3 regions of the Mesorhizobium maamorense genome follow, and region 1 is predicted to be linked to each of the others. Evidence: riboswitches for the same ligand, from Rfam matches in the RefSeq annotation. Region 1 holds a riboswitch; each other region holds the start of a gene.
What was found. Region 1 has a riboswitch for cobalamin ahead of ACIU1A_RS13910 (DUF1636 family protein). Riboswitches for the same ligand answer to the same signal wherever they lie in the genome.

Region 1 (10,237 bases):
GGGATAGATGACGGGCAGGGGACCGGTGACGATCTCGGGGAAGCAGCTTTGCGAAAGCGCAACCGTCTTGCCCGGCAGCCATTCCAGCGTGCCATGCGCGCCAACATGGATGAGCGCATGGGCGCCAAGCAATTTGCGCAGCCACAGGCCGAAGGCGAGCAACGCATGGCGCGGCGGCAGCGTCGGGTCGTGATAGTCGGCGCGGCGGTCGGCCGAGCGGCCGCGGTCTGGAGCCAGCGCCACGGTGATGTTGCCGAAGGTCGCGGCGCGGAAGGGGAATTTGGCGGCGGGCAGCGCTTGAACACCCCCTCTGTCCTGCCGGACATCTCCCCCGCAAGGGGGAGATTGGCAGTTTCGACGCTGGAGCTACTCTTGCAACGTTGGAGATTGGCGAAGACAGAGATGACGGCGTAATCTCCCCCTTGCGGGGAAGATGTCCGGCAGGACAGAGGGGGTGCCTCGCGCAAACCTGTCTCGCCTTCGGCTTTGCCCCAAGCTGCTTCTACGGCAGCAATTGCTGCGCCCGGCAATTCCGTTGAGAAGGCAAGGTACTCATCCAACTCCAACCCAGCCTTGCTGCGCTCCAGCAAATCCAGCAACGCACGCGACGTTTGGGGAATTCCCTCAACTACATAGCCCTGTTCCTGGAGGTCGTGCAGCATCGCCAGCACGCTCGATGGCACATCCAACCCGACCGCATAGCCGGTGCGGCCGGGAGCGCTCGGATAATCAGGGATCAGAATGGCGAGCTTGCGTTCCGCGCGCGGCGTTTCCCGAAGGCTGATGAAGGCCGCGACCCGGTCCGCCACCTGTTCGACGCGATCGGGCTCCGGCCGGTTGGCAAAGGCGCGGTGGCCGAGCGCCGGGTCGGTCTCGCTTTCGCCCTTGAACGAAACGGCGCCGGCGAGGATGCGGCCGTCCAGTTCGGGCAGAACGACATGCATGGCGAGGTCGGCGGGCGCCAGCCCGCGCTGGTTCTTCTCCCATACGTCGCGGCGGGTGGTGGCGACGATGACCTGGAAGACGGGAACGCCGGCGCGGTCGAACAGGGTTTCGACGCCGGGTTCGGCGCCGGACGCGAAAGCGGTCGCGGTGATGATGGCGGCGGGCTTGAGCTGGGCAATCGCGGTTTCAACAAACGCCAGGGATGCCGGGTCTTTCAGGCTGGAGACGAAGATGGGGACGGGGAGCATGTCGCGCTGCCGTAGCGCCTCGAAAAGCGCGTCGATCGGCGCGACATCGGCGGCGAGCAGCATCGAGCGGTAGAAGAGGACGGGAATGGTGCGAGCATTGATGTTGTCAACGTCGAGTCCCGTCACACCCCCTCTGTCCTGCCGGACATCTCCCCCGCAAGGGGGGAGATTGCCCCGTCATCGACGCTCTCGCCCCTTTCAGATGGTGCAAACACATCCTTTTCTGACGCAACAAAAGAGGAGCCGGCTTTGATGACAGCTGATCTCCCCCCTCGCAGGCGAGATGTCCGGTATGACAGAGGGGGGTGTGACGGAATGCCGACATTCGATAAGTCCGGCTTCTCCACGACTCCGCGCCCCGGCTCATAAAACCCGGCTTTCGGCACGCTAATCGGTTCGGCAGTCGTCACATCCCGCCCCGCCAACCGCGCCAGCCTGCGCACCAGCGCGCTCATATTGGCCGGGCCGCCCTGGCGGAAATAATTGAGCAGCCCGTCCAGTTCCTCGCGCGGCAGCGTCGAGGCTTCGATCAGCCTGATGTCCTCGTCGTGGCTTTCACCGGGAAGCAGTGCCAGCTTTATGCCGCGCTCACGGGCAACCACGGCCAACTGGTCGCAGCCGTAGCGCCACCACTCGTAACCGCCGAGAATACGCACCAGAATGACTTTGGCGTGACGGGCGACGCTGTCGATCCAGAGGTCGACGGACATGGGGTGGCGCAGGTCGCGCAGCGCGGCCAGCCGCATCGTGGGCAGCCGATCGGCGTCGCCTTTCCAGGCCGCTGCCAGTCCGGCCAGGTCGCTGTCCGTGAACGACAGCGCCACCATTTCCGCCGGCGTCTGCCGCAGATCGACCGGCTCGGCGAGATCGTCGAGCGAGGCGGATGTGGTGGTGAGGATGTGCATCGCGGTCGGTGTTGCCTCAGCCGGCGAGGATATGCTCGATCGCCGGGCGGTTCAGCCCCTTGAGGCCGATGACGACCAGGCGCGAGCGGCGGTCGTCGTCAGCCGTCCAAGCGCGGTCATAATAATGATTGACGCGCGGACCGACCGCCTGCAGCAACAGCCGCATCGGCTTGCCGCCGACCTCGACGAAGCCTTTCACCCGCAGCACGTTCTCCTGTTCGGCGGCGGTGGCGACGCGCTTTGCCAGGTCGTCCGGGTTGGCGATCGAGGGGATGTCGACGATGAACGTATCGAAGTCGTCGTGCTCGTGGTCGAAGGCGCCGTCATGATGGGACTTGCGGTTCTCGATGTCGTCCTCGACGGCGAGGCCTAGCCCGAGCAGCACGGACGGATCGACCTTGCCATGAGCCGTCGGCACGACCTTCACGGCGCGGGCGGAGTGTTCGCCAATGATGGCGTTGGCGCGAGCCGAACCTGCGGCATCCATCAGGTCGCTCTTCGACAGGATGATGAGGTCGGCGCAGGCGATCTGGTCCTCGAACACCTCCTCGACGGGGTCGTCATGGTCCAGTGTCTGGTCCTGCGCGCGTTGCGCCTGTAGGGCGTCCATGTCGTTGGCGACGCGCCCCTCGGCGAGTGCCGGACCGTCGACCACGGCGATCACGCCGTCGACTGTCACCCGGCTCTTCACCGTCGGCCACTGGAAGGCCTGGACCAGCGGCTTGGGCAGAGCCAAGCCCGAGGTTTCGATCAGGATATGGTCGACCTTCGGCGTCAGCGACAGGATCTGGTCGAGCGCCGGGACGAAATCGTCGGCGACGGTGCAGCAGATGCAGCCATTGGCCAGTTCGACGATGTTTTCTTCCGGGCAGGTGTCGATGCCGCAGCCCTTGAGGATCTCGCCGTCGATGCCGATGTCGCCGAATTCGTTGACGATGATGGCGATACGCTTGCCGCCCGCGTTTTCCAGGAGATGGCGGACCAGCGTGGTCTTGCCGGCACCCAGGAAGCCGGTGACGACGGTACAGGGGACGCGGGAGAGAGTGGCGGCGGAAACTGCGGCGGTCATGATCAGTCCTTCAGCATGTCGAGGGGAGGAATGCGGGCAACGAGGCCGCGCTTGAGGGAATCCGGACGGCCGCGCCACGGAATGAGGCCGTCGGTCGAAGCGGCGAAGAGTTTCGCGCCGGTGACGAGATCGGCGCCGCTGGCGATGTTCAGGTCGCCGAAGACATAACTCCAGCAGCCGTCGCGAAGAATCGCGGCACTGAGGCGGCGCTTGCAGTTGCCGAGGCATTCGACGGTGCGGACGCGGACATTGTCGGCCATTGCGGCTTGGCGCGTATCTTGAGCCAAAACTTCGCCGGCGCGGGGATTGGCATCGGAACCGGTCTCGTCGCGGCAGGAAGCGCAGATGATGACAGTGACACCGGCCAAGGCGTCGCTATCGCCAGACAAAATGTCCGCTGTTTCAGCCGGGAAACTGCTGTCGCGTTCCAAATCGGGCTCCTTGCCCGGAAAACCCGCCGGGCGATCGGATTCTTAAGTCTCAGACGGCAGGTCTCCTGGCTCGCGGGTCATCGCCTTCGTGCCGCCTTCCCGGGACCGTCCCAGTGGTTTTCGGCCTTGGCTCGTCGCTTACAGTTGCGGGGACAGCCGCGGATTTGAAATCGAGATTTCGCACCGCATTCCCTCTTGGCTCCTCCCTTTGCCGAGAGGAGACCGTCTGGATTGGATTTAGGCTCTTGCAGGCGGCGGTGTCAACGCGCGTCTACGACACGGCAATGTCGGCGAGCGGCTGCCCAAGGTCGCCGGCGGGCGTAACCTCGATCCGTTCGAGGCCGAGCCAGCGCTGCATCTGCGTCAATTCCTGGAAGAGTTGCGCGGCGGTTTCAGGCGGCGCGCTGGGCTCGGCATAGGCCGCGTGGACGCGTAGCACGCTGGCCGGCCGGTCGGCCTTGAGGTCGACGCGCGCCACGATCCTGTCGCCGAGCAGGAACGGCAGGACGTAATAGCCGTATTGCCGCTTTTCGGCAGGGGTGTAGATTTCTATGCGGTAGTGGAAATCGAACAGCCGCTCCGTGCGCGAGCGCTCGAAAACGACCGGATCGAACGGCGCCAGCAAGGCGCGGGCCTCGATTTTTCGTGGAATACGGGCCTCCTTATGGAGGTAAGCCGGTTTGTTCCAGCCCTCGACACGCATCGGCACCAGCTCGCCTGTTTCAACCAGCTCCTCCAGCCGGCCCTTCATGTCGGCCGGCGACAGGCGGAAATAGTCGCGCAGGTCGCTTGCTGTCGCGACGCCATGAGCGCGGGCGGATATCCGCAGCAATTCCCGATGCGCGTCCTCGGCAGACGGCACCGGCAGATCGAGGATCGCCTGCGGCAGTACGCGCTCGGGCAAATCATAGAAGCGTTCGAAGCCACGGCGGTGCGCGGTGGTGATGCGTCCTGCCCAGAACAGCCATTCGAAGGCATGCTTGGCGTGGCTCCAGCCCCACCAGCCGCCGGATCCTTTCTGGCCTTCGAGCGCGGAGGCGGCGATCGGGCCGCGCTCCGCGACCTCGCGGTAGATCTCTTCTATATAGGCGGCGTGCTCGCGGCCCCATTTGGCCAGGCCCAGATACATTTCATCGCCACGCTCGGCGCGCTGCATGCGCCAACGCATCAACGGATAGGTCTCGACCGGCAGGAAGGAAGCCTCGTGCGCCCAGTATTCGAAAACCGTGCGCTTGCGCGTGACGGCGGCGTTGTCGAGCAAGGCGAACGGGTAGGGACCAAGGCGCGAATAGAGCGGCATGTAATGAGCGCGCACCACCGCGCTGACGGAATCGATCTGCAGCAGGCCGGTACGCGAGAGCACGCGGGCGAAGTGGCGTCGGTCGGGCGTGCCGGCGGGGCGGGGATCAGTGAACCCTTGGGCGGCGAGCGCGATACGCCGGGCCGTGGCAAGCGAGATCTTTTCCTTCATTCGGATGCGACTCTGATGGCTTGTTGAGCGTCGTTCGGACAGTTGATTCCGGCCATGCTAGCAGGGTTTTGGCGGCAACTCTGTCAGGAGAGAAAAGTGGAGTAAAAAGCGAAGGAAATCAAACAGGAGCGGATCGGACCAGTTTCTTCCCTTATGCCGTCCAGGCCAGTGTTTTGAACAAGGTTTGACTTGCTTCGCCGGAAGCGCTGCGCTAACCCTCGCCGCGTTGCAGCAAAGGCCCCTTAAAACGGTTCAGCGGTTAAACTGTCACGCTTCCGCAATAGGGTCTGGTGCTGTAATCAAAATGGATTGGCGCCAACGGAAAGCCGCAGCATGAACGCACTTCTCAGTTCGTACCTGCCCATCGTCCTGTTTATCGCAGTGGCGGCGGCTGTCGGCGTCGCGCTTATCGTGGCGCCGTTCCTGGTGGCCTATCGCAATCCCGACCCGGAAAAGCTTTCCGCCTACGAATGCGGGTTCAACTCGTTCGATGACGCCCGTATGAAGTTCGACATCCGCTTCTACCTGGTGTCGATCCTGTTCATCATCTTCGACCTGGAAGTGGCCTTCCTGTTTCCGTGGGCGGTGTCGTTCTCGAAAATCGGCATGCTCGGTTTCTGGTCGATGATGGTGTTTTTGGCGGTGCTGACCATCGGCTTTGCCTATGAATGGAAAAAAGGAGCGCTCGAATGGGATTGAGCGACAGTTCCGGCACGCTCGTCGCGCCGAAGCCCAAGGGTCTGATCGATCCCAATACCGGCAGGCCGGTTGGGTCCGATGATCCGTTCTTCCTCGAAATCAACAACGAACTCGCCGACAAGGGCTTTCTCGTCACCTCGACCGAGGCGCTGATCACCTGGGCGCGCAGCGGCTCGCTGATGTTCATGACCTTCGGCCTCGCCTGCTGCGCCGTCGAGATGATCCACACCTCGATGCCGCGCTACGATTCGGAGCGGTTCGGTGTTGCTCCTCGCGCGTCTCCGCGCCAGTCCGACATCATGATCGTTGCCGGCACGCTGACCAACAAGATGGCCCCGGCGCTGCGCAAGGTCTACGACCAGATGCCGGAGCCGCGCTACGTCATCTCGATGGGCTCCTGCGCCAATGGCGGCGGCTATTACCACTATTCCTATTCGGTGGTGCGCGGCTGCGACCGCATCGTGCCGGTCGACATCTATGTGCCCGGCTGTCCGCCGAGCGCCGAAGCGCTGCTCTATGGCATTCTTCTGCTCCAGAAGAAGATCCGCCGCACCGGCACGATCGAACGGTAAATCCATGGCCGCATCCCTGAGCGAACTGTCGACCTATCTCGGCGAAAAATTGATTGGCCGCGTCAATGAAGCAGTGTTCGCCTATGGCGAACTCACCATCCATATCGAACCGCGCGATCTGATCGAAGTGGTGACTTTCCTGCGTGACGATCCGCGCTGCCAATTCATCTCGGTCATCGATGTCTGCGGCGCCGATTATCCGTCGCGGGCCAAGCGCTTCGACGTCGTCTATCACCTGTTGTCGCCGAAGCAGAACGTGCGTATCCGCATCAAGGTGCAGGCCGACGAGGAGACGATGGTGCCGTCGATCACCGGCGTCTATCCCGGCGCCGACTGGTTCGAGCGCGAGACCTACGATCTCTATGGCGTGCTGTTTTCGGGCCACCCCGATCTGCGGCGCATCCTCACCGACTACGGTTTCGACGGTCACCCGCTGCGCAAGGATTTCCCGCTGACCGGCTTCGTCGAGGTGCGCTACGACGACGAAGCCAAGCGCGTCATCTACGAGCCGGTGGAACTGAAGCAGGAATTCCGCAATTTCGATTTTCTGTCCCCGTGGGAAGGCACCGATTACGTGCTGCCAGGGGATGAGAAGGCAAAGCAGTAATGGCTGAAACCTCCGTCCGCAATTTTAACATCAACTTCGGACCGCAACACCCTGCCGCGCATGGTGTTTTGAGATTGGTTCTGGAGTTGGACGGCGAAGTGGTCGATCGTGTCGATCCGCATATCGGGCTCTTGCATCGCGGCACCGAAAAGCTGATCGAGCACAAAACCTACCTGCAGGCAGTGCCTTATCTCGACCGGCTCGACTATTGCGCGCCGATGAACCAGGAGCATGCCTTCGCACTGGCCGCCGAGCGCCTGCTCGGCATCGAGGTGCCGAAGCGCGGTCAGCTGATCCGCGTGCTTTACTGCGAGATCGGCCGCATCATGTCGCACATCCTCAATGTGACGACGCAGGCGCTGGACGTCGGCGCGCTGACGCCGCCTCTGTGGGGCTTCGTCGAGCGCGAAAAGCTGATGGTGTTCTATGAGCGCGCCTCGGGTTCGCGCATGCATGCCGCCTATTTCCGTCCGGGCGGCGTTCACCAGGACCTGCCGCAGAAGCTGCTCGAGGACATCGGCAAGTGGATCGATCCGTTCCTGAAGTCGATCGACGACCTCGATCAGTTGCTGACCGGCAATCGCATCTTCAAGCAGCGCAATGTCGATATCGGCACGGTTTCGCTGGCCGACGCCTGGGCCTGGGGCTTTTCCGGCGTCATGGTGCGTGGCTCGGGCGCTGCCTGGGACCTGCGCAGATCGCAGCCCTATGAATGCTATTCGGAGCTCGATTTCGATATTCCGATCGGCAAGAACGGCGACTGTTTCGACCGCTACCTCGTGCGCATGGAAGAGATGCGCCAGTCGGCGAAGATCATGCGCCAGTGCATCGATCTCCTGCTCGGCAAGGAAAGCGCCGGGCCGGTGTCGAACCTCGACGGCAAGGTCGTGCCGCCAAAGCGCCAGGCGATGAAGCGCTCGATGGAAGCGCTGATCCACCACTTCAAGCTCTACACCGAGGGCTACCGCGTGCCGGCCGGCGAGGTCTATGCGGCGGTCGAGGCGCCCAAGGGCGAGTTCGGCGTCTATTTGGTCTCCGACGGCACCAACAAGCCTTATCGCTGCAAGCTGCGCGCGCCCGGTTTCGCGCATCTCCAGGCCATGGATTTCCTGTGCCGCGGTCACATGCTGGCCGACGTCACCGCCGTCCTCGGCTCCCTCGACATCGTGTTTGGTGAGGTCGATCGCTAAATGTCAGTCCGTCGTCTCGCAGAAGCCAGCGTCCAGCCAGCATCCTTCGCCTTCAACCGGGCGAACGCGGCCGCGGCCAAGCAATGGATCAAGAAGTACCCGAAGGGCCGGGAACAGTCTGCGATCATTCCACTGCTGATGCTGGCGCAGGAACAGGAAGGCTGGGTCACCAAGGCCGCGATCGAGACGATTTCGGACATGCTCGGCATGCCGCGCATCCGCGGGCTCGAGGTCGCGACCTTCTACACGCAGTACCAGCTGAATCCTGTCGGCACGCGGGCGCACATCCAGGTTTGCGGCACCACGCCCTGCATGCTGCGCGGCTCGGAAGCGCTGATGGACGTGTGCCGCTCCAAGATCCACCATGACCAGTTCCACACCAACGACAGGGGAACGCTGTCGTGGGAAGAGGTCGAATGCCTCGGCGCCTGCGTCAACGCGCCGATGGTCATGATCTTCAAGGACACGTTCGAAGACCTGACGCCGGAACGGCTGGCCGAAATCATAGATCTCTACGATGCGGGCAAGGGCGCCTCGGTGACGCCGGGGCCGCAGAACGGCCGCACCGGCTCGGAGCCGGCCGCCGGCCTCACGACGCTGAAGAGCGAGAAGGCGATCCTCAAGTCGACCCGTGACAGGGACGCCAGGAAGCCGCCAAGGCCGCCAAGGCGGCACCCGACGCGATCATCGCGGCGCCGGTGCCAACGCCGGCCGCCACCCCTGTCGCGCCGTCCAATGCCAGCAAGCCGAAAACCGATGCGGCTGAAACCAGCCCGGCGCTGAAAACGCCGTCGCCGGCCAAGGTCGCGTCGGCAACGGAAAAAGCGGCGAGCGTCGCGGCTCCCCGCCACTCGGCGACAAACGCCAACAAGGCGGCGCCCGAGGTCGAGAAAGTTTTGAAGCCGCGCAGCGGCCCCTGAACAAGGCTGAGCCGGCTTCCGCGTTCAAGTCGCCGGAAACCAAGCTTCCCGCCAAAGCGGCCAAGCCTTCGTTGGAAGACAAGAACCGGCCGGCCGGCATCGCCAGGCCGGCGCTGGTCGACGATCTCAAGCTGATCTCCGGCGTCGGCCCGAGGACCGAGAGCATCCTGCATTCGCTCGGCATCTTCACCTTCGCCCAGGTTGCGTCTTGGAAGAAGGCCGAACGGGAGTGGGTGGACAGCTATCTCTCCTTCCGCGGCCGCATCGAGCGAGACGACTGGGTCAAGCAGGCCAAGGCGCTCGCCAAGGGCGGCGTCGCCGAATATATCCGCGTCTTCGGCAAGAAGCCGGTCTGAGGGACGAACAATGCTTCAGGACAAAGACCGCATCTTCACCAACATCTACGGCCTCTTCGACAAGTCGCTGGCCGGCGCAATGGCGCGCGGCGCCTGGGACAACACGCCCGGCATCGTCGCCAAGGGGCGCGAGTGGATCGTCAACGAGATGAAGGCGTCGGGCCTGCGCGGCCGCGGCGGCGCCGGTTTCCCGACCGGCTTGAAATGGTCGTTCATGCCCAAGCAGAGTGACGGCCGGCCGAGCTATCTCGTCATCAATGCCGACGAATCCGAGCCCGGTACCTGCAAGGACCGCGACATTCTGCGCAACGATCCGCACACGCTGGTCGAAGGCGCCTTGCTCGCCGGCTTCGCCATGGGCGCGGTCGCGGCCTACATCTATGTGCGCGGCGAGTTCATCCGCGAGCGCGAGGCGCTGCAGCGTGCCATCGACGAGGCCTATGAGGCCAAGCTGATCGGCAAGGGCAACACTTCAGGCTACGATTTCGACGTCTATATGCACCATGGCGCCGGGGCTTATATCTGCGGCGAGGAGACGGCGCTGCTCGAAAGCCTCGAGGGAAAGAAGGGCCAGCCCAGGCTGAAGCCACCATTTCCGGCCAATGTCGGCCTTTATGGCTGCCCGACCACCGTCAACAACGTCGAATCGATCGCGGTGGCGCCGACGATCCTGCGCCGGGGCGCGGCCTGGTTCTCATCCTTCGGCCGGCCCAACAACGTCGGCACCAAGCTGTTCTGCGTCTCCGGCCACGTCAACAATCCGTGCACCGTCGAAGAGGCGATGTCGATCCCGTTCCGCGAGCTGATCGAGACGCATTGCGGCG
Region 2 (10,237 bases), 1.2 Mb from region 1:
GTCCTGGAAAACGGTCTCGATGCCGGCGTCGCGCGAGCGCGCCGCGTTCCAGCCGGTGACCGGCTTGCCGCGAACGAGGATCTCGCCGTTGGTCGGCTTGACCGCGCCGGCGAGGATCTTGATCAGCGTCGACTTGCCGGCGCCATTGTCGCCGATCAGTCCGACCACCTCGCCGCGGTCGACGCTGAGATTGACCCCGCCAAGCGCATAGACCTGGCCGTAGGATTTCGTGATGTCGCGCAGTTCGATGATGCGTTCGGCCATCGGGTCCTCGCTTGCTTGTCGCATGCCGGGCCTCGCCGGCGGTCCCGCCGGCCGGGCCTGAGCCCCCGGCCGGCGGCTTGGGAGGTCAGCGTAGTGCCTGCTTGGCCAGTTCGGCGACGATCTTGTAATTCTCAGGCGTGACGAAGCCGGCGCCGGTATCGACATTCATCGGTGCCAGCCCCAGCACCACTTGCTGGCAGAGGCTGAGGATCGGCAGATAGCCCTGCATGAACGGCTGCTGGTCGGCGGTCAGCTGCACCCAGCCGCCCTTGAAGGCTTCGACGATCTGCGGGCTGGTGTCGAAGCCGAAATTGAAGATGTCGCCCGGCTTCCGGCCCGCCGCCGTCATATAGGTCTGGACGTTGCCGAGCATCTGTCCGCCCGGGTAGCCGACGGCCTTCACGCCGGGATTGTTGAGCAAGGCGGCGGTGATCACCGGGATCGCCAGATTCGGATCGGCTGCCCACTCGGTTGCGGAATTGATTTGAACGACATCGATGCCGGCCTCTTTCAAGGCGGAGACGGTTCCTCGCTCGCGGGCGCCGCGGCTCTCATTCTCGAACGGGCCGATCATGATTGCCTTGTCACCGGCCTTGAGCTTGGCCAGCTTGAAGGCTTCCGCGCCGAGCGCGCGGCCCTGCTGTTCCTGCTGCGCGCCGACATAGCCCCCGCCGAAGGCCGCCACCACCGTCGGCACCGGCACGTTCTGGTACATCATCTTGATGCCGTCCTTATGCGCCTGTTCGGCCAGCGGCATGATGGCGGCGTCGCCGGGGTGGCCCATCATGGCAATACCGTTGGGCTTGACGGCGACCGCCTCGCGCAGCTGCTGGACCATTTTTTCGATGTCCCAGCCTGAGAAGATGTAATCCACTTTCGGTCCGAGATCGGCCGCAGCCTGCTTGGCGCCATTGTAGACAATGGTGCCGAAAGCGTCGCCCTCGGCGCCGCCGACGAAGAAACGGATGTGGACGTCCTTGCACCATTGCGCGTCGAGCGCCTGTGCCGGCAAGGTGGAGATGGCGGCGGCGAGCGCCGTGGCGGTCGCCACCACGGTCGTGCGCAGAAGTGTCGTTCTCTTGGCGATGCTCATGCACGTTCCTCCTTTGTCCTCGCGAGCGAGGGTTTCGACATCTGCTTCGGCAATCCCGTCCGGCTCCTCCCGCCGGCCAATCCTCACGTCGGGTTCGGCAGGTAGCTCAGGCCTCCCCTGCATTGCTGGAGGTATTCCAGCGCGCGGACCTGGCCTGTAATTTCAAGATCGTCGCGATAGACCGGGTCGTGCCAACCTTCGATGTCGATGGCGCCCTTGTATCCGGCCAGCCGTAATTCGCTGATCACCCGCGTCCAGTCGCTGTCGCCGAAGCCGGGCGTGCGCATCTGCACGAAGGGCAGGCGGCCGAAGACGCCGTGCTCGCGGATGACATCCCAGCGCACCGTCGCGTCTTTGCCGTGGACATGGAAGATGCGCGGCGCCCATTTGCGGATCTGCGGGATCGGGTCGATCAGATAGACCAACTGATGGCAGGGCTCCCATTCCAGACCCAGATTCTCATCCGGCAATTCGTTGAACATCAGCTCCCAGGCGTCCGGATTATGGGCGATGTTCCAGTCGCCGCCGGCCCAGTTGCCATCCATGGCGCAATTCTCGAAGGCGATGCGCACGCCCTTGTCGGCCGCGCGTTTGGCCAATTCGCCCCAGACTTCGCGGTAGCGCGGCAGGCTGTCGGTCAGCTGCTTGCCGCGGATGCGGCCGGTAAAACCGCTGACCAGATTGGTGCCGAACAGATGCGCGCTGTCGATCACCGTTTCCCAGGCCTTGAGCACGCCGCGGTCGGTGTCGCCGCTCTCGAGTGGATTGCCGAACACGCCGATCGAGCTGACGCTGACATCGGCATCGCCGATCGCGTCGCGGATCTCGCCGGCGAGCCGCCCCAGGTCCTTGCCGCCCAGCGTCTGCCAGAAGAAGGGCTGGACGCTCTCGAAACCGAGCGGCAGGATCTGCCTGACATAGGCGGCCGGATCTTCGAGATTGGCCCGCACCATGGTGCCGATCCTGATGTCAAGAAGCGGGTCCGCCATGGTCATCCTTCCTGCCTGGGGATTTCGATCCGGCGCCCGGTCTCGGCGCTTTCGATCGCCGCGAAAACCATGGCCAGGCTCTTGATATTGTCGGCGCCGCGCGTCTCCGGCTCGGTGCCGGTTTCCACGGCGCGGACGAAATCTTCCATGACGCCGAGATGCCCGCCGATGCGGTCGGCAGGGTCGAGCGGCGGCACCGCTACCGGCACGACCTTGTCGAGGAGGCCTTCGCGTTCCGGCAGCACGGCTTCGGCCTTCAACTCGTCATGACCATCCCAGGTCAGGCTGCCGCGTTCGCCGACGATGCGCCAACTGCCTTCCCAACTGGTGCGGAAACCGTCGGCGCACCAACTGCCGCGATAGGTGAACATCTTGCCCTGGCCGAGCTCGAAGGTGGCGCTTGCCGACGATCCCTGCCGGTACCAGGAATTGGCCGGCTCCCATTCCCGGCAATACACTTCGGTCGGCTCGCCATCGACCATGTAGCGGGCGGCGTCGAATGTATGGATCGCCATGTCGAGCAGCAGCACATGGCGCATGCCTTCGCGGAAACCGCCGAAATGCGGCGCAATGAAAAAATCGGCATGGATGCTGGTCGCAGCGCCGATGGCCCCGGAGCCGAGGAAGCGCCGGATGCGCCGGACGTTGGCGACGTAGCGGCGGTTCTGCACCACGGCATGGATGCGCCGGGCGCGCCGCGCATCGTCGATGATGGCGCGCGCATTGTCCGGGCTGTCGGCCAGCGGCTTTTCCGTCAACAGATGACAGCCATGGGCAAAGGCCGAATTCGCCACGGCGCGACGGGCGGCAGGCACGACCACGTCGAACACCGCATCGGGTCTGGTCTGGGAGAGAACGACGTCGAGATCGGTCCCGATCGCGACCCCGGCGAGGTCGTATTCGCGTGCCCGCTGGCGCGCCCTGTCGGCGTCGAGGTCGACGAGACCGACGATCTTGACGGCAGGGGATTGGCTGATGGCCTCGAGCCAGGTTTTGCTCATGGCTCCGCACCCGACCAGGACGACGTGCATCATCCAGCGCTCCTCCGGCCAACCCCTCCTGGCTGGCACCCACGGCAGTCCGTAAATGACTTCCGTAAACGTTTACGATGACACACCCGATGGCATATATTGTCAATCGGATTTGTACCGTCGGCTCTGAAACGCCTTGGCCGCACGACCGGCTGGTGCTAGCCAGAAGCAGGAGGGGGAGGTCTTGGCGTCCAGCATTCACGATCTTGCGCGGCACCTGAACATTTCGATCGGTACAGTCTCGCGCGCGCTTAACGGGCGCGCCGACGTGAACGCCGAGACACGCCAGCGCGTGCTCGAGGCGGCCCGGAAGCTCAATTATTCACCGAACCACTCGGGCAGGAACCTACGCCGCGGCACCACCCATGCCGTGGCTTTCATGCTGCAGCCGCATCCGGGCGACCAGCAGTATGGCGAGCCGTTCTTCATTCCGTTCCTCACCGGACTGCAAGCGACATTGGCCGAGTGCGGGCTGGACCTGATCATCGTCATGGGCGCGCCGGCGGATTATCAACAGGAGCGGCTGCGCCGCGTCGTCGAGACGCGTCGTGCCGATGCCGTCGTACTGGCCTGGACGCGGCGCGAGGACGATCGCATCGACTATCTGAGCAAGGCCGGCTTTCCCTTCGCGACGCTCGGCCGAAGCCGGTCCGGCGACGACAGCTATCCCTCTCTGGATCTGGATTTCGAGAAGGCGGGCGCCGATGCGGTCGACCGGCTGGTTGCGCGTGGCCACCGCCGCATCGCCGCCATCCGGCCGTCGCTTGACCTGAATTTCGGTTATCTGTTTCTGGAGGGTTATTGCAAGGCGCTGCGGCGGCACGGCATCGAAGTCGATCCCGGCCTGATTGTGGATGGTTTTATCAACGAAGCCGGTGGCTACGCGGTGACACCGCAAGTCATGCGGTCGAAGGATCCGCCGACCGCGATTATCTTCAACAACGACTCGATGGCGCTCGGCGGCTGCAAAGCGCTCGCCGAAATGGGGATCAAACCCGGGCAGGATGTCGCGGTGATCGTCATCGTAGACACGCCACTCTGCCGTTATTTCTCGCCGGCGCTGACCGGCTTTCGTCCGAGCCTTGACCCGATGGGGCGGCGGCTCGGCGAAATCCTGCTCGCCTCGCTCCCGGCTTTCGCCGGCGCGAAAGGGCCAGAGATCATTCGCGAGGTCTGGCCGCTGGAACTGGTGGCGCGCGATAGTGATTGACCACACGTTTGTATCGTTATAACAGAACATGCATCGACCTTGCCTTGACGCTGCCTGCATCCTAGGCTGCGACTCGTGATGGTCCCCGCGCCGCAAGGCGAGGGGTGAAAAGGGAACATGGTGAGGCCCGATTTTCGGGTCGAAGCCATGGCTGCCCCCGCAACTGTAAGCGGCGAGCAAAATCCGAGAAGCCACTGGCCGGCAAGGCTGGGAAGGCAGGATGGCGCAACGACCCGCGAGCCAGGAGACCTGCCATCTGCATGAGTTGACCGGACGGGGTGTGCCGGGAGGAGACGCAGGTTTCGGTCTTGTCGACCGGTTCAAGCCAGCTTCCTTCCGTCGCCATTTTGAAAGTGACGGAAGTTGGACGGCTCCATCGATCGCATACATCGCATTGCCATGCATCGCATCGTCGTGTGCACGCTTTGCCGCGATATCGCCACCGAGGTGAATTCAGGCCAGCGTCCGGCAGGACTGGCAAGCAAGACGCTGGCCCGTATTCCGGCAGGCCCTGCAAGGAATTGCCCATGACCGCGCCGCTTCTCGATGCCCGCGACCTGGCCGCAGCGGCGGATGGCCTGCATCTGGTGTATCCGGTCAGCCTTTCGGTGGCGGCGGGCGACCGTCTCGCCATCATCGGTCCCAACGGCGCCGGCAAGACGACATTGCTGCGCATGCTATCGGGCATGCTGAGGCCGAGTTCGGGCGAAGTGAAGCTAACCGGGCGCTTGCTGGACAGGATTTCGACCGCCGAGCGGGCGCTGCACATCGCCGTCGTCGGCCAGACCGATCAACCGGATCCACGGCTGGCGGTGATCGACTATGTCGAGCTCGGCCGGGTTCCGCATACCGGCCGCAGGCACAGGAGCGAGGAACGCGACATTGTCGTCGAGGCTCTGCGCCGGACCGGGCTGTTGCCGCTGCTTGGCCGCACCATCGGCTCGCTGTCGGGCGGCGAGCGCCAGCGCGCCCAGCTTGCCCGCGCCATCGCGCAGGAGCCGAAGATCCTGTTCCTCGACGAGCCGACCAACCATCTCGACCCGCGGGCGCGCAGCGAGTTGCTCGAACTGGTTGCAGGCCTCGGCATGACCGTGATCGCGGTGCTGCACGATCTGGCACTGGTGACGCCTTTCGTCACCAGGGTCGCGGTGATGAGCCATGGCCGGTTGCATGTGCTGGCGCCGCCACGGGAAGCACTCACCCAGCAGCTGATCCGCGAGATCTTCGGTATCGACGTCTTTAGGTTGCGCCACCCGACGGAGGACCGCGAGCTGACGGTGTTCGAGGTTCCGAACCGTGCCGCGCCATCTTCGTGATCGAAGCCATTTCCGGCAGATCCCGTTCAACAAGGAGCAACATCCGTGAAACGCCTTGCCGTGTCTCTTGCCTTCTCCCTGCTGGCCTCTACGGCCTTCGCCTTTCCGGTGACGGTCGACAGCTGCGGCAAGTCGCTGACCTTCGACGCGCCTCCAAAGCGCGCTGTCATTCACGATCTCAACATGGCCGAGATGGCCTTCGCCCTGAAGCTGCAGCCGTCGATCGTCGGCCTGACCGGCATCACCGGATGGTACAAGGTCGGCCCCGAATTCAAGGCCGAGCAAGGCTCGATCCCGGAACTGGCGCCCAAATATCCGACGCTGGAAAACCTGGTCGCTGTCGAGCCCGACTTCTTCTTCGCCGGTTGGTACTACGGCATGAAGCCGGGCGGCGAGGTGACGCCCGATACGCTGGCGCAACACGGCATCAAGACCCTGGTGCTGACGGAAAGCTGCGTCCATCTCGACAAGAACCGCCCCGCCGCTTCGATGGACCTGCTCTATGGCGATGTCGAGAAGCTGGGCAAGATCTTCGGCAAGGAGGCCGAAGCGGATAAGCTCGTCTCCGGCTGGAAGGCGCAGCTCGCCGAAATCACGGCCAAGGTCGGCGCCCGCAGGGGAACGCGCGTGTTCCTCTATGATTCCGGCGAGGACAAGCCGTTCACATCAGGCAAGTTCGCCATTCCCAACGCCATGATTTCCGCGGCCGGCGGCGACAACATCATGGCCGACATGGACACCAGCTGGGGCAACACGGATTGGGAGACGGTGGCCTCGCGCAATCCGCAATTCCTCATCCTGCTCGACTATCAGGATGGCGGCGGCTACCGGAAGCTGCTCGATTTCCTGAAAGCGCATCCGGCAATGAAGGAGACGGACGCGGTCAGGAACGAACGCTTCGTGGCGCTTCGCTATGCCGAACTGACACCCGGGCCGGCCAATATCGACGCGATCGGCAAGATTGCCAGGGCGATGCATCCGGAAGCGTTTTAACCGGGAACATGACTTTGCGGCACAAGGCATTCCTATTGGCCATGACGGCGGCGGCGTTGGCAATCGCCGCGTTCGCGCTGCTGTCGATCGCCTATGGCTCGACGATGATTCCGTTGGGCGACGTCGTTGCAGCACTTGGCCATGCGATCGGATTGAAGGGGCATGACGTGTCCGGCCCGGTCGGCAGGATCGTCGTCGACCTCAGATTGCCGCGCATAATCCTGGCCATCTGTGTCGGCGGCGGCCTGGGCGTGGTCGGCGCGCTGTTACAGACGGTGACGCGCAACGATCTTGCCGATCCGTTCCTGTTCGGCCTCTCGTCGGGAGCCGCCGCCGGCGCTGTCTCCGTCATCACCGTCTTCGGCGACAGTTTCGGGATCTGGACGCTACCGATCGCTGCGTTCACCGGCGGTATTCTGGCGGCTTGCGTTGTGCTTTTGCTGGTTGCGCGGGTGAGGGGACAAGGCCCCGAACGGCTGATCCTCGCCGGACTTGCGGTCTCCTTCATGTTCACCGCATTGACCAATTACCTGGTCTTTGCCGGTGACCAGCGCGCCGCCCATTCGGTGCTGTTCTGGACGATGGGCGGGCTCGGCCTTGCGCGGTGGGACAATATCTGGCTGGGTGCGCTTGGGGCCGGCACGATTGCGGCGTACGGGCTGTGGAATCATCGCCGGCTGGACGCTTTCCTGGCCGGCGAAAATGCCGCCGAAAGTCTTGGCGTGCCGGTGGCGCGAATGCGACGGACGACGTTTCTGGTCGCCGCTTTTTCGACCGCGATCCTGGTTTCGGTCGCTGGCGTCATCGGCTTCGTCGGCCTCATGATCCCGCATCTGTCGCGGCCGCTGGCCGGCGCGCTGCATCTGCGCCTGATCGTAAGTTGCGCGCTGTTCGGGGCGGTGCTGTTGCTGGCAAGCGACCTTCTGGCGCGCACATTGCTGCCGCCGCAGGAACTGCCGATCGGCATCATCACCAGCTCGCTCGGCGCCTTCTTCGTTGTCACCATGCTGATCCGCAACCGCTTGTAATGGGTGTCGCGGCGGCCGAAATCATCGGACGCAGCCATGATTGTGCTGCACGGCTGCCATGCACGTTTGCCGGCTTCTGGAACAATGCCGGACTTGAATGATAAGCACGCTTATTATATATGCCACTCATGGTTTCCGAAGGCGTAGACAGATTGGGATTTTTGATCCACGACGTGCAGCGGCTGATGCGAAAGCGCTTCGAAGCGCGCGCCAGCGGCCTTGGCCTGTCCTCGGCGCAATGGCGCCTGATGGTTCGCGTCGCCAAGGAAGCGGGCGTTTCGCAGGCGCGGCTTGCCGAACTGCTTGAAATCGAGCCGATCAGCGTCTCGCGGCTGGTTGACCGGATGGAGGAGGGCGGCTGGATCGAGCGCCGCTCCGACGCCGCCGACCGCCGCGTGCGCATGATCTTCCCAACTCCCAAGGCAAGTGCCGCGTATGCGGAGGTCAAGAGCCTCGCCGGCGAAGTCTATGAGGAGTCGCTGACCGGCGTTTCGCCGGACGATCGCCGCGTCCTGATCAGGGCATTGGATGCGATGGCACAGAATCTCGCGGATGGCGATTCACCGTCCTGCGACAAGGTCAAGAATACGGAAGGCGCAGCAGCATGAACGCGGTAGCCAAGGTCGACGAAAACGCCGCCAAAGTGGAAATGGAAGCGCCGCAGCAGCCGGCCGCGGCCCCTGTTACAATGACACCTCCGGCAGAGCCGGCGCCGGCGCCAAAGAAGAAGCGCCGTCTCGGCCGCTTCTTGTTGATGTTCGCCCTGCCGGCGGCGTTGGTCATTGGTGGCGGCTATGTCTGGGTCACTGGGGGGCGCTACCAGGAGACGGAGAACGCCAACCTGCAGCAGGCCAAGGTATCGATCGCCTCGGATACGGCGGGCCGCATCGTTCAGGTCGCCATCTCGGACAATCAGAGGGTGAAGCAAGGCGATCTTCTCTTCGCCATTGACCCCGAGCCTTACCGGATCGCACTTGCGCAGGCCGACGCGGCGGTGGCAGCGGCGCGGCTCAACGTCGAGCAGCTGCGTGCCGCCTACAGCCAGGCCATGGCGCAGGAGAAATCCGCCAGCAGCGAAGTTGCCTATGCCCAGTCGCAATACGACCGTGCCGCCGATCTCGCCCAGAAAGGCATCAACGCCAAGTCTTCGCTCGATGAGGCCAGGAACGATCTCGATAAGGCAAAGCAGCAGCTTGCCGTCGCCGAACAGGGTATCGTCAGCGCCAAGGCGGCGCTTGGCGGCAATCCCGATATCGAGACCGACAAACATCCGACCGTGATGTCGGCGCTCGCCGCGCGCGACAAGGCTGCCTACGACCTAGCGCAGACCACCGTGAAGGCGCCCGCCGATGGCGTCGTCTACCAGGCTGCTTCCTTCAAGGTCGGCCAGTATGTCGGCTCCGGCACGCCGCTGTTTTCGCTGGTCGAGACCGGCGATACCTGGATCGACGCCAATTTCAAGGAAACGCAGCTGACCAATATGAAGCCGGGCCAGAAGGCCGAAATCGTGGTCGACACCTATCCGGGCAGGACCTTCGAAGCGACCGTCAAGGCCATCGGCGCCGGCACCGGCGCGGACTTCTCGCTGCTGCCCGCCCAGAACGCTACCGGCAACTGGGTCAAGGTCACCCAGCGTATTCCGGTCCGTCTGGAGCTGAGCGATCCCGACGCCAAGATGATGCTGCGCACAGGCATGAGCGCGGCCGTTACCGTCGACACGGGCGTGGCGCGCGGCCTGCCTGGCATTTTCGGCCACGCCACGGCTGGCGAGGTCGCGAAGTAAATCAGCGGAAGCCCGCGGGGATCATGCGGGTGGACGCACTGAGCAGGGGGATTGGTCTGATGGGAGGAGTTAAAGGGTCAGCCTTCGGGGCAAACCGCATCGCGGCTTGATCGAAAGCTGAAATCTTCGACACGGACCCGTCGGTCCTCATGTTTCCGGGCGGCAGGCATCCGCTCAATCGAGACTTTCGGTCGATGTAACCCCCACATCGATAATCGCGTCCCACCGCGATGAGGGTCTCTCAACGGAAGGCTTTGCCGCCCGGAAACCCTGTGTACACGTTTTTGTTACCGGCTGGAAGTTCCGCATCATGAGCACGCCAGAACCTTTCAAAGAAGTGCCGCATCGTGGCCTGATCACGGTTGCGCTCATGCTGGCGACGATCATGCAGGCGCTCGACACCACGATCGCCAACGTCGCGCTACCGACCATGACCGGCGATCTCGGCGCCTCGCCCGACAACATCAACTGGGTGCTGACCTCCTATATCGTGGCGGCGGCGATCATGACGCCGGTCACCGGCTGGCTTG
Region 3 (10,237 bases), 3.3 Mb from region 1:
GTCGGCGTCGGCGGGAGACAGCACCAGGTCGAGTTCGTGCGAGCGCGCATAATCGCCAAGGCCGGACAGGAATTCGACGAAGTGCGGGTCGATGTCGACGGCAGCACCCGTCGGCAAGACATAGCCGATCATTCCGGACTTGCCGGTCGCAAGCCGGCGTGCGCTCGGATTGGGGCGATAGCCATGGCGCTTGGCGGCGTCCATGACGCGCCGGCGCGTCTCTTCGTTGACCTCGGGATAGCCGTTCAGCGCCCGGCTTACCGTGGTCTGCGAAAGCGCCAGCATGTGCGCGAGTTGCTTCAGGTTCACGAGAGGGCTCCATATGCCTCAAAGCGCTTTAAATTGAATCGACCCAAGCCCTGCGGCAGGCCCGTCATATCATGGCGACCATAGGCAGGCTTGGTGCAGGTTTGAAACATAAATTGCTGCTGCACTGCCAAAAAAGCATGCTGCAGCGCGATTTTCCAGGCGCCAGACTCCGGAATTAAATCGATTAAGTTACCACGCCCCTTGACTTCTGGACGATTCAATGGCGAGATCGAAATAGCCAAAGCGCTTTGGAAGACTCTTCGAAAGGTTGCGGTTCCTTTCCGACTGAGTCACAGTCCTGCGGCGTCGGCGGGCGGAATGGAGGTTCCGTCCGGTGTTTTGTGACCCACTGGGAGGGAATACCGATGAAGAAAATGCTTTTGCTGGGCGCCGCGCTTGCCTTGCTCGCCCTCGGCGCGCCCGCGCAGGCCGAACTGAAGTTCAAGCCGGGCGAGGACAAGCGTTTCAACTGGGCAAACTACGAAGAGCTCAAGAAAGTCGACCTCAAGGGCGAGACCCTGTCGATCTTCGGGCCATGGCGCGGCGAGGACGAGACCCTGGTGCGCGGCGTACTCGATTATTTCTCGGAAGCCACCGGCGCCGAGATCAAATATTCCTCCTCGGAAAATTACGAGCAGCAGATCGTCATCGACACGCAGGCCGGCAGCCCGCCCAACATCGCCGTTCTGCCGCAACCCGGCCTGATCCAGGACCTTGCTTCCAAGGGTCTCTTGACGCCGCTCGGCGACGACACCGCCAAATGGGTCAAGGACAATTACGGCGCCGGCCAGTCATGGGTCGACCTCGGCACCTTCAAGGACAAGGACGGCAAGCCGGGCTTCTTCGCCTTCCCCTACAAGGCCGACGTGAAGTCGCTGGTCTGGTACTCGCCGGACAATTTCGAGGAAGCCGGCTACAAGGTGCCGAAGACGCAGGAAGAACTCGCCGATCTCGAGAAGAAGATTATCGCCGACGGCGGCACGCCGTGGTGCATCGGGCTCGGCTCGGGCGGCGCCACCGGCTGGCCGGCGACGGACTGGGTGGAAGACCTGATGCTGCGCACGCAGTCTCCGGAAACCTACGACAAATGGGTGAAAAACGAGATCCCGTTCAACGACCCGGCCGTGGTCAATGCCATCGACATCTTCGGCAAGATCGCGACCGACGACAAGATGGTGGATGGCGGCGCCAAGGCGGTCGCGGCCACAGATTTCCGCGACAGCCCCAAGGGCCTCTTCGCGGTGCCGCCGAAGTGCTACCTGCACCATCAGGCGTCGTTCATCCCGACCTTCTTCCCCGAAGGCACGAAAATCGGCCAGGACGCGGATTTCTTCTACTTCCCGCCCTATGCCTCCAAGCCCGAACTCGGCACTCCCGTGCTCGGCGCCGGAACGCTGGCGATGATCACCAAGGACTCGAAGGCCGCCCGCGCGTTCATCGAATTCCTGAAGATGCCGCTGGCCCATGAGATCTGGATGGCCGAAGGCGGTTTCGTGACGCCGTTCAAGGCGGTCAACAAGGATGCCTATGCCAGCGATGCGCTGCGCAAGCAGGGCGAGATCCTGGCCAACGCCTCGACTTTCCGCTTCGACGGGTCGGACCTGATGCCGGGCAAGATCGGCGCCGGCGCCTTCTGGACCGGCATGATCGACCTGGTCGGCGGCAAGTCGGCGCAGGACGTCGCCACCGACATCCAGAAGAGCTGGGACGCGATCAAGTAAGAGCCGCGTCTGCGGAGGCCTCGGCCTCCACCTCCCGAGCGGATCCGGGCCAACCGGCCCGGATCCGACCGGCCCCATCGCAACATCCCAGCCCGGCCAACCGGGACGGATCAGGTTCCAGTCTTGACAGCGTAGACATTCCGGCATGCGGCGGGCACGGAGCCACACGCTTCCCTGCCTGCTCGCGCTCAACAACGAGATCGGCGCGCGGCGCAATCGCAAGGATCGTTTCCATCCTGGCGGGTCGTGCAGGGAGAGGGACCCATGGCGGCTCAGATTTTCTCGGCCATATTCGTCATCATCATCGGCGTCGGCGGCTGCGTCGCCTATTTCTGGGGCGCCAACAAACTGCTCGATGTCACCTTTCCCTCGCGCGGCGTCTCGGGTGCCGCCGCCGTCGACAATCTGCGCCGGCAAGGGCTGATCCGGCCCTGGCTGTTCGTCGGTCCGGCGATGATCATCCTGACCATCTATCTCATCTATCCGGTGGTCGAGACGCTGCGGCTGTCCTTCCTCGATCGCGGCGGCGCCAATTTCGTCGGCCTGGCCAATTATCAATGGGCTTTCGGCGACCGCGAGTTTCGCAATTCGATCCTCAACAATGTGCTCTGGCTGGCCGTAGTGCCCGCCGCCTGTACCTTCCTTGGCCTGATCATCGCCGTGCTTACCGACAAGATCTGGTGGGGCACGATCGCCAAGAGCCTGATCTTCCTGCCGCTGGCGATCTCCTTCGTCGGCGCCAGCGTCATCTGGAAATTCATCTATGAGTATCGCGGCGAAGGCCAGACGCAGATCGGCATCCTGAACGCCATCATCCAGCATTTCGGCGGCCAGCCGCAGGTCTGGATATCGCTGCCGTTCTGGAACAATTTCTTCCTGATGGTGATCCTGATCTGGATCCAGACCGGCTTTGCCATGGTCATCCTGTCTTCGGCGCTGCGCGGCATTCCGGAAGAGACGCTGGAAGCCGCCGTCATCGACGGTGCCAATCCGTTCCAGATCTTCTGGAAAATCATGGTGCCGCAGATCTGGGGCACCATCGCCGTGGTCTGGACCACAATCACCATCCTGGTGCTCAAGGTATTCGACATCGTCCTGACCATGACCAATGGCCAATGGAACAGCCAGGTGCTGGCCAATCTGATGTTCGACTGGATGTTCCGTGGCGGCGGTGATTTCGGCCGCGGCGCGACAATCGCCATCATCATCATGATCGCGGTCATTCCGATCATGGTCTGGAACATACGCCAGGCCAACAAAGAGACGGGAGGACATTGAGATGACCGTCGCGACCGGAAACTCCTTCGCCAGCCGCTTCGGCGTTCACATCGCCGTCCTGGTCTTCGTTGCGATCTGGACCATGCCGACGCTCGGCATCCTGGTATCGTCGCTGCGCGACAAGGACCAGATCATCGCCTCGGGCTGGTGGAACTCGTTCGCCAGTTCGACCCAGACCGAAGCTGGACGCCTGCCGCCCGCCTCGGCGCAGGTCGAGAAGGACGGCAAGTTCGTCCTCCAGGGCAACATTTTCGGCGATGGCGCCAAGCGCGAGATCAGCGCCTTCGGCGTCAAGTCGGCGGCACCGACACAATATCCGGCCGGCACATCGGCCGATCTCGGCGACGGCGTTACCTTGCAGCTCAATGCCGACGGCAGCTTCGTCATGACCTCGCCCAAGGCGTTCGAGGGCGACCGCGGCCAGCGCGTCTACTATGCCTCCTCGGCGCCGCCGAAATTCACCACCGACAATTACAGGACCGTGCTGTTTTCGGAAGGCATCGGCCGCTCCTTCATGAACTCGCTGACCGTCACTATCCCGGCGACCGTCATCCCGATCCTGATCGCCGCTTTTGCGGCTTACGCTCTGGCCTGGATGCGCTTTCCCGGGCGCGCGCTTCTGATCGCGGTCATCATCGGCCTGCTGGTGGTGCCGCTGCAGATGTCGCTGATCCCGCTGTTGAAGCTCTATAACGGCGTCGGCGCCTTCTTCGGCGTGCCCTCCAAGACCTATCTCGGCATCTGGCTGGCGCATACCGGCTTCGGACTGCCCTTCGCCATCTACCTCTTGCGGAGCTACATTGCCGGCCTGCCGCGCGAGATCATGGAATCGGCGCGCATCGACGGCGCCAGCGATTTCGAGATATTCGTCAAGATCGTGCTGCCGCTGTCATTTCCCGTGCTGGCGTCCTTCGCCATCTTCCAGTTCCTGTGGGTATGGAACGATCTCCTGGTGGCGATGGTTTTCCTTGGCACGCAGGCGGATCAGATCGTGCTGACCGCCAAGCTCAATGCCTTGCTCGGCTCGCGTGGCGGCGACTGGGAGATCCTGACGACGTCGGCTTTCGTGACCATCATCGTGCCGCTGATCGTGTTCTTCTCTTTGCAGCGCTATTTCGTCCGCGGGCTGCTCGCAGGCTCGGTGAAAGGAGGCTGAAACCATGCAATCCGCTTTGAAAGCCAGTTCGAGGCCCGATCTCGCCGTCGATAGCGACTGGTGGCGAGGTGCCGTGATCTACCAGATCTATCCGCGCAGCTACCAGGACTCGAATGGCGACGGCATCGGCGACCTCAAGGGGATCATCGGGCGGCTGCCCTATATCGCCGCGCTCGGCGCGGACGCCATCTGGATCTCGCCCTTCTTCAAATCGCCGATGAAGGATTTCGGCTACGACGTCTCGGATTACTGCGACGTCGACCCGATGTTCGGCACGCTGGCCGATTTCGACGCGCTGACGGCGGAGGCGCACAGGCTGGGGCTGAAAGTGATGATCGACGAGGTGCTGTCGCACACCGCCGACATCCATCCCTGGTTCAGGGAAAGCCGATCGAACCGCAGTAATCCGAAAGCCGACTGGTACGTCTGGGCCGATCCCAGGCCGGACGGCACGCCGCCCAACAACTGGCTGTCGATCTTCGGCGGATCGGCCTGGCAATGGGACACCAGCCGCCAGCAATATTACCTGCACAACTTTCTCGCGGAACAGCCGGACCTCAATTTCCACAACGGCGAAGTCCAGGACGCGCTGCTCGACGTGACCCGCTTCTGGCTGGAGCGCGGTGTCGACGGGTTCCGCCTCGACACCATCAATTTCTACTTCCACAGCCAGGGGCTGGAAAACAACCCGCCGCTGCCGCCGGAGCAGCGCAACGACCAGACCGCACCCGCGGTCAATCCCTACAACTACCAAGACCACATCTACGACAAGAGCCGTCCGGAGAACCTCGGCTTCCTCGAACGCTTCCGCGCCCTGCTCGACGAATATCCGGCAACGGCCGCGGTCGGCGAGGTCGGCGATTCACAGCGCGGACTGGACGTCGTTGCGGCCTATACAGCCGGCGGCAAGCGCGTGCACATGTGCTATTCCTTCGATTTCCTGGCGCCGGAAAAGATCAGCGCCGCCAAGGTCCGTTCGGTGCTGGAAACCTTCGGCAAGGTTGCCAGTGACGGCTGGTCGTGTTGGGCCTTCTCCAACCATGACGTGATGCGCCCGGCCTCGCGCTGGGCCGCCAACGAAGCCGACCCGACCGCCTATCTCAAGGTTATCTCGGCATTGCTGATGTCCTTGCGCGGTTCGGTCTGCATCTATCAGGGCGAGGAACTGGGGCTCGGCGAAGCCGAATTGCGGTTCGAGGATCTGCAAGATCCCTACGGCATCCGTTTCTGGCCGGAATTCAAGGGCCGCGACGGCTGCCGCACGCCGATGGTGTGGGACGGCAGCGCCAGGAATGGCGGCTTCTCCCAGGCAAAGCCGTGGCTGCCGGTGCCGGCCAAGCACCTGTCGCAAGCCGTCAATGTCCAGCAAGGCGATGAGCATTCGCTGCTCGAACACTACCGGCGCTTTCTCGGCTTCCGCCGTGCCCATCCGGCGTTGGCCAAGGGCGATATCAATTTCATCGAAAGCCAGGGCGACACTGTCGCCTTCACGCGCCGCGCGGGCAACGAGCAGATCGTCTGCGTCTTCAACCTGGGATCCGGGCCAGCGGAGGTTGACCTTGGCGGTCGATCGCTGCAACCTTTGCCCGGACACGGATTTTCGGGACAGCAGAGCTCCGGCTCCATCCGCCTCGGCGGCTACGGCGCCTGGTTCGGGCGCATCGACTGAATTCTAGGGACCACTGGAGGGAAACATGGCCGATGTCACGCTGAGGCAAGTGAAGAAATCATACGGCAATCTCAACATTCTGCACGGCATCGACCTCGACATCAAATCAGGCGAGTTCATCGTCTTCGTCGGCCCGTCGGGTTGCGGCAAGTCGACATTGCTGCGCTCGATCGCAGGGCTCGAGGAGATCACCTCGGGCGAGCTCAGAATAGCCGGCGAGGTGGTCAACGACGTGCCGCCGTCGAAACGCGGCATCGCCATGGTGTTCCAGTCCTACGCGCTCTATCCGCATATGACGGTCTACGACAACATGGCGTTCTCGATGAAGATCGGCAAGGAAAGCAAGGCCGAGATAGACAAGCGCGTGCGCCAGGCGGCAGAGATCCTGCAGCTGACCAACTATCTCGACCGCCTCCCCAAGGCGATGTCGGGCGGCCAGCGCCAGCGCGTGGCCATCGGCCGCGCCATCGTGCGCAACCCGAAGGTGTTCCTGTTCGACGAACCGCTGTCGAACCTCGACGCCGCGCTGCGCGTCGCCACCCGCATCGAGATCGCCAAGCTCAAGGAATCGATGCCCAACACCACCATGATCTATGTCACCCACGACCAGGTCGAGGCGATGACGCTGGCCGACCGCATCGTGGTGCTGAAGGAGGGCCATATCGAGCAGGTCGGCACGCCGATGGAACTCTACAAGAAACCCGGCAATCTGTTCGTTGCCCAGTTCATCGGCTCGCCGGCCATGAACATCCTGCCGGCGACCATCGACAAATCGGGCAATCCGACCGTCATCAGTCATGTCGGCGGCCGCAAGGCTACGGTGCCGATCGCGACGCCGGCCTCGGCCAAGGGCGCGTCGGTGAGCTTCGGCGTGCGGCCGGAGGACCTGACGATCGCCGGCGGCACGGACTATCTGTTCGAAGGAACGGTGGATTATGTCGAGCAGCTCGGCGAGGTGCAACTCGTCTATGTCGACATCGGCCGCGCCGACCTGCCGCTGGTGACCAAGCTGCCGGGCAATGTCGAGGTCAAGCGCGGGGCGACACTGCGGCTGAGCGCCGACGCCGGAGACCTTCATATCTTCGACGCGGATGGACGATCCTTCGCGCTGCACGAGACGGAAGCGAAAGCGGCCTGAGAGCAGGCCATGAATTAATTGCCGGTCACGCAAAAACAGGAGCGGCGGGCAAAGCCCGCCACTCCTGTTTGGTGTCAGCTTCGGCTGTTAGTGGCCGAAGAGATTCCGGTCACTGCCCTGAGGGGCGGACTTGTGTACATCGCCCGACGAATTGAGCAGCTTGTAGACGGGCGAGCCGCTGTCGCGGATCGAAGCCGTGTGCGCATTGTCGACCGAGGTGACGGCAGGCTGATTGGCGCCATTGGAGCCATAGTTGTCGCTGCTGGCGAAAGCGCTGCCCGAAACGGCCAGGACGGCGGCGGCAGCAAGGATGATCTTTTTCATTTCAAGTCTCCTGAATTCTCAAATTCCACCGCAGAGGCGGGCTTGCCCGCCATCTGCTGCAGGATCGGCTGTTAGTTGTTGCCGAAGAGGTTATGGTCGGCACCCTGAACAGGTGCCTGGGCAGCCGGAGCCGACGTCTTGGTCGAAGCGGTGTATGAGCTGTCGGTCGAAGTGGCCGCGGGCTGGTTGGCGCCATTGGAGCCATAGTTGTCGCTGCCAGCAAAAGCGCTGCCCGAAACCGCCAGAACGGCGGCGGCAGCAAGGATGATCTTCTTCATTTCAAGTCTCCTGAATTTTCGAATTTCGCCAGGACGGCGGAAGGCCCGCCGTCAACTGGAGATCGGCTGTTAGTTGTTGCCGAAGAGGTTGCGATCGGCACCCTGAACAGGCGCTTGGGCAGACGGCGCCGACTTCTGGACCGAAGCCGTGTGCGCGTTGTCGACCGAGGTGACAGCAGGTTGGTTGGCGCCATTGGAGCCATAGTTGTCGCTGCCGGCGAAAGCGCTGCCCGACACGGCCAGGACGGCGGCGGCAGCAAGAACGATCTTCTTCATTTCAAGTCTCCTGAATTCTCAAATTTCGCCAGGACGGCGGAAGGCCCGCCGTCAACTGGAGAGCGGCTGTTAGTTGTTGCCGAAGAGGTTGCGATCGGCACCCTGGACAGGCGTCTGGGCAGCCGGTTCCGACTTCTTGGTCGAAGCGGTGTACGAGCTGTCGACGGCGGTGGCCGCAGGGGCATTCGAACCATAATGGTCGCTACTAGCGAAGGCGCTGCCGGAAACAGCCAGAAGGGCGGCGGCAGTGAGAATGATCTTTTTCATTTTTTGATACTCCAGTATTTTTCCGTCCGTCTAGCGGCGTGTCTTGGGAGGAAATCGCGTCGTTCGGACAGCCCCGATGTGGGAAGGCCATACCGCCATTTCCAATCACGAAGTTTTTCCGTGTGGACCAAGTTTCCACCACTTGAAATTGTGCCAGAGCCTTCAACATTCGTTTTTTTCTGTTTAGTATCAGATGGTTATGCAAACACGTCGCGCGATCACCAACTGTGTCGAAGGCCCAGTGTTCACACCGTCCTGCACGCATCGTCAACAGAAACGAACCGTTCGGTTCGATTTTAGGGGACGCTAATAGTCACCTCCGCCACGAGACGGAATCCGAGGCGGCGACCTGAGGCTTTCTGCCCCTGCAACGGCGGCCGCATTGTTTCCAATGCGTGTCGCGCGGCATGGATGCGATGTCGTTTTCATGCCGACGACAAGCCGGCGATCATGGTTAGATCCTGCCATCTCAGGTGCCGCCGCGTGACGACGAGGCGGAGAATTGGGAAGCCGGTCAGAATCCGGCGCTGCCCCCGCAACGGTGGTGGAGTTCAGGTCGCAACGGGAGACCACTGGGCAAAGGCCTGGGAAGGTGTCGCGACAGTCCGCAAGGACAGCTCCAGAGCCCGGAAACCAGCCCGAGATGTTGGACTCGACTGATCGCGGCGGGCGGTCAAGAGGCGGATGGTGCATGTCCGGCGCAAGCCGGCGCGGCTTGATCCTTCCTCTCTCCCCTCCGTTCAGTCCTTCGATGCGAGGACAGGACTTCAATGCGAGGACAGGACATGGATGCGCGCAACGACATGCTGAAACGGCTGCAAGGCCGCAGGGACGGCTTCTCGCTCGAGCAGCCCTTCTATACCGATCCCGACTACTTCAAGCTCGACATGGAGCTGATCTGGTACCGCGACTGGCTGTTCATCGGCCATGATTGCGAACTGCCCCGGCCCGGCAGCTTCATCACCGTGCAGATCGGCGACTATCCTGTGGTGCTGGTGCGTGACCAGAAGGGCAACATCAACGCCTTCCACAATTCTTGCCGCCATCGCGGCAGCCGCGTCTGCAACACAGACAAGGGCACGGCGGCGAAGCTCGTCTGCCCCTACCATCAGTGGACCTATGAACTGGACGGCAGGCTGCTGTTCGCCAGGCAGATGGCCGAGGGTTTCGACAAGAGCCAGTTCGGCCTGAAGCCGGTCGCCTGCGAAAGCGTCGGCGGCTACATCTTCATTTGCCTCGCCGACGAGCCGGCGGATTTCGCGCCGATGCGGACGATGATCGAACCCTATTTGCTGCCGCATCGGCTGCGCGAAGCAAAGGTCGCCTTCGAGAGCACCATCGTCGAGAAGGGCAATTGGAAGCTGGTCTGGGAAAACAACCGCGAATGCTATCATTGCGCCGGCAACCATCCGGAGCTCTGCAAGACCTTCCCGGAGGCGCCGACCGTGACTGGCGTGCAAGACGCCGACAGCGACCCGGAGATGCTGGCGCACTGGGCCAAGTGCGAGGCGGCCGGCCTGCCGAGCAGGTTCCGCATCGACCCGGCCGGACAGTACCGTGCCACCCGCGCGCCGCTGCTGCGCGATGCCGTCAGTTATACGATGACGGGAAAACGCGCGGTCAAGAAGAACTTGTCCGACGGCGTTGCCACCGACCGCATCGGCTCCTTGCTGCTCTATCACTATCCGACGACCTGGAACCACATCCTTGGCGACCACGCCGTCACGTTCCGCGTGCTGCCGATCAGCGCCACCGAGACCGCGGTGACGACCAAATGGCTGGTTCACAAGGACGCGGTCGAGGGCGTCGACTACGACCTTG

Region 2: linked by a shared signal. The riboswitch ahead of ACIU1A_RS07975 (ABC transporter ATP-binding protein) and the one ahead of ACIU1A_RS13910 (DUF1636 family protein) in region 1 are both predicted to bind cobalamin.
Region 3: linked by a shared signal. The riboswitch ahead of ACIU1A_RS30060 (aromatic ring-hydroxylating dioxygenase subunit alpha) and the one ahead of ACIU1A_RS13910 (DUF1636 family protein) in region 1 are both predicted to bind cobalamin.

Annotation. Positions count from the first base shown of each region.
Region 1 covers NZ_CP173356.1:2,722,507-2,732,743, reverse strand. The annotation lists partial or broken gene cobN (cobaltochelatase subunit CobN) at 1-2,098, opposite strand, end outside; gene cobW (cobalamin biosynthesis protein CobW) at 2,115-3,167, opposite strand; gene ACIU1A_RS13910 (DUF1636 family protein) at 3,170-3,598, opposite strand; cobalamin riboswitch at 3,636-3,840, opposite strand; gene ACIU1A_RS13905 (winged helix-turn-helix domain-containing protein) at 3,870-5,069, opposite strand; gene ACIU1A_RS13900 (NADH-quinone oxidoreductase subunit A) at 5,403-5,768, shown strand; gene ACIU1A_RS13895 (NADH-quinone oxidoreductase subunit B family protein) at 5,759-6,340, shown strand; gene ACIU1A_RS13890 (NADH-quinone oxidoreductase subunit C) at 6,345-6,947, shown strand; gene ACIU1A_RS13885 (NADH-quinone oxidoreductase subunit D) at 6,947-8,137, shown strand; partial or broken gene ACIU1A_RS13880 (NADH-quinone oxidoreductase subunit E) at 8,138-9,413, shown strand; gene nuoF (NADH-quinone oxidoreductase subunit NuoF) at 9,424-10,237, shown strand, end outside.
Region 2 covers NZ_CP173356.1:1,561,061-1,571,297, forward strand. The annotation lists gene ACIU1A_RS07950 (ATP-binding cassette domain-containing protein) at 1-264, opposite strand, end outside; gene ACIU1A_RS07955 (substrate-binding domain-containing protein) at 350-1,357, opposite strand; gene ACIU1A_RS07960 (sugar phosphate isomerase/epimerase family protein) at 1,441-2,346, opposite strand; gene ACIU1A_RS07965 (Gfo/Idh/MocA family protein) at 2,349-3,380, opposite strand; gene ACIU1A_RS07970 (LacI family DNA-binding transcriptional regulator) at 3,562-4,587, shown strand; cobalamin riboswitch at 4,650-4,859, shown strand; gene ACIU1A_RS07975 (ABC transporter ATP-binding protein) at 5,115-5,903, shown strand; gene ACIU1A_RS07980 (ABC transporter substrate-binding protein) at 5,949-6,896, shown strand; gene ACIU1A_RS07985 (iron ABC transporter permease) at 6,905-7,924, shown strand; gene ACIU1A_RS07990 (MarR family winged helix-turn-helix transcriptional regulator) at 8,053-8,532, shown strand; gene ACIU1A_RS07995 (HlyD family secretion protein) at 8,529-9,707, shown strand; gene ACIU1A_RS08000 (DHA2 family efflux MFS transporter permease subunit) at 10,018-10,237, shown strand, end outside.
Region 3 covers NZ_CP173356.1:6,008,922-6,019,158, reverse strand. The annotation lists gene ACIU1A_RS30115 (LacI family DNA-binding transcriptional regulator) at 1-309, opposite strand, end outside; gene ACIU1A_RS30110 (hypothetical protein) at 306-551, opposite strand; gene ACIU1A_RS30105 (ABC transporter substrate-binding protein) at 675-2,030, shown strand; gene ACIU1A_RS30100 (carbohydrate ABC transporter permease) at 2,295-3,308, shown strand; gene ACIU1A_RS30095 (carbohydrate ABC transporter permease) at 3,310-4,464, shown strand; gene ACIU1A_RS30090 (alpha-glucosidase) at 4,469-6,133, shown strand; gene ACIU1A_RS30085 (ABC transporter ATP-binding protein) at 6,159-7,271, shown strand; gene ACIU1A_RS30080 (DUF680 domain-containing protein) at 7,359-7,595, opposite strand; gene ACIU1A_RS30075 (DUF680 domain-containing protein) at 7,667-7,873, opposite strand; gene ACIU1A_RS30070 (DUF680 domain-containing protein) at 7,943-8,149, opposite strand; gene ACIU1A_RS30065 (DUF680 domain-containing protein) at 8,219-8,416, opposite strand; cobalamin riboswitch at 8,871-9,073, shown strand; gene ACIU1A_RS30060 (aromatic ring-hydroxylating dioxygenase subunit alpha) at 9,202-10,237, shown strand, end outside.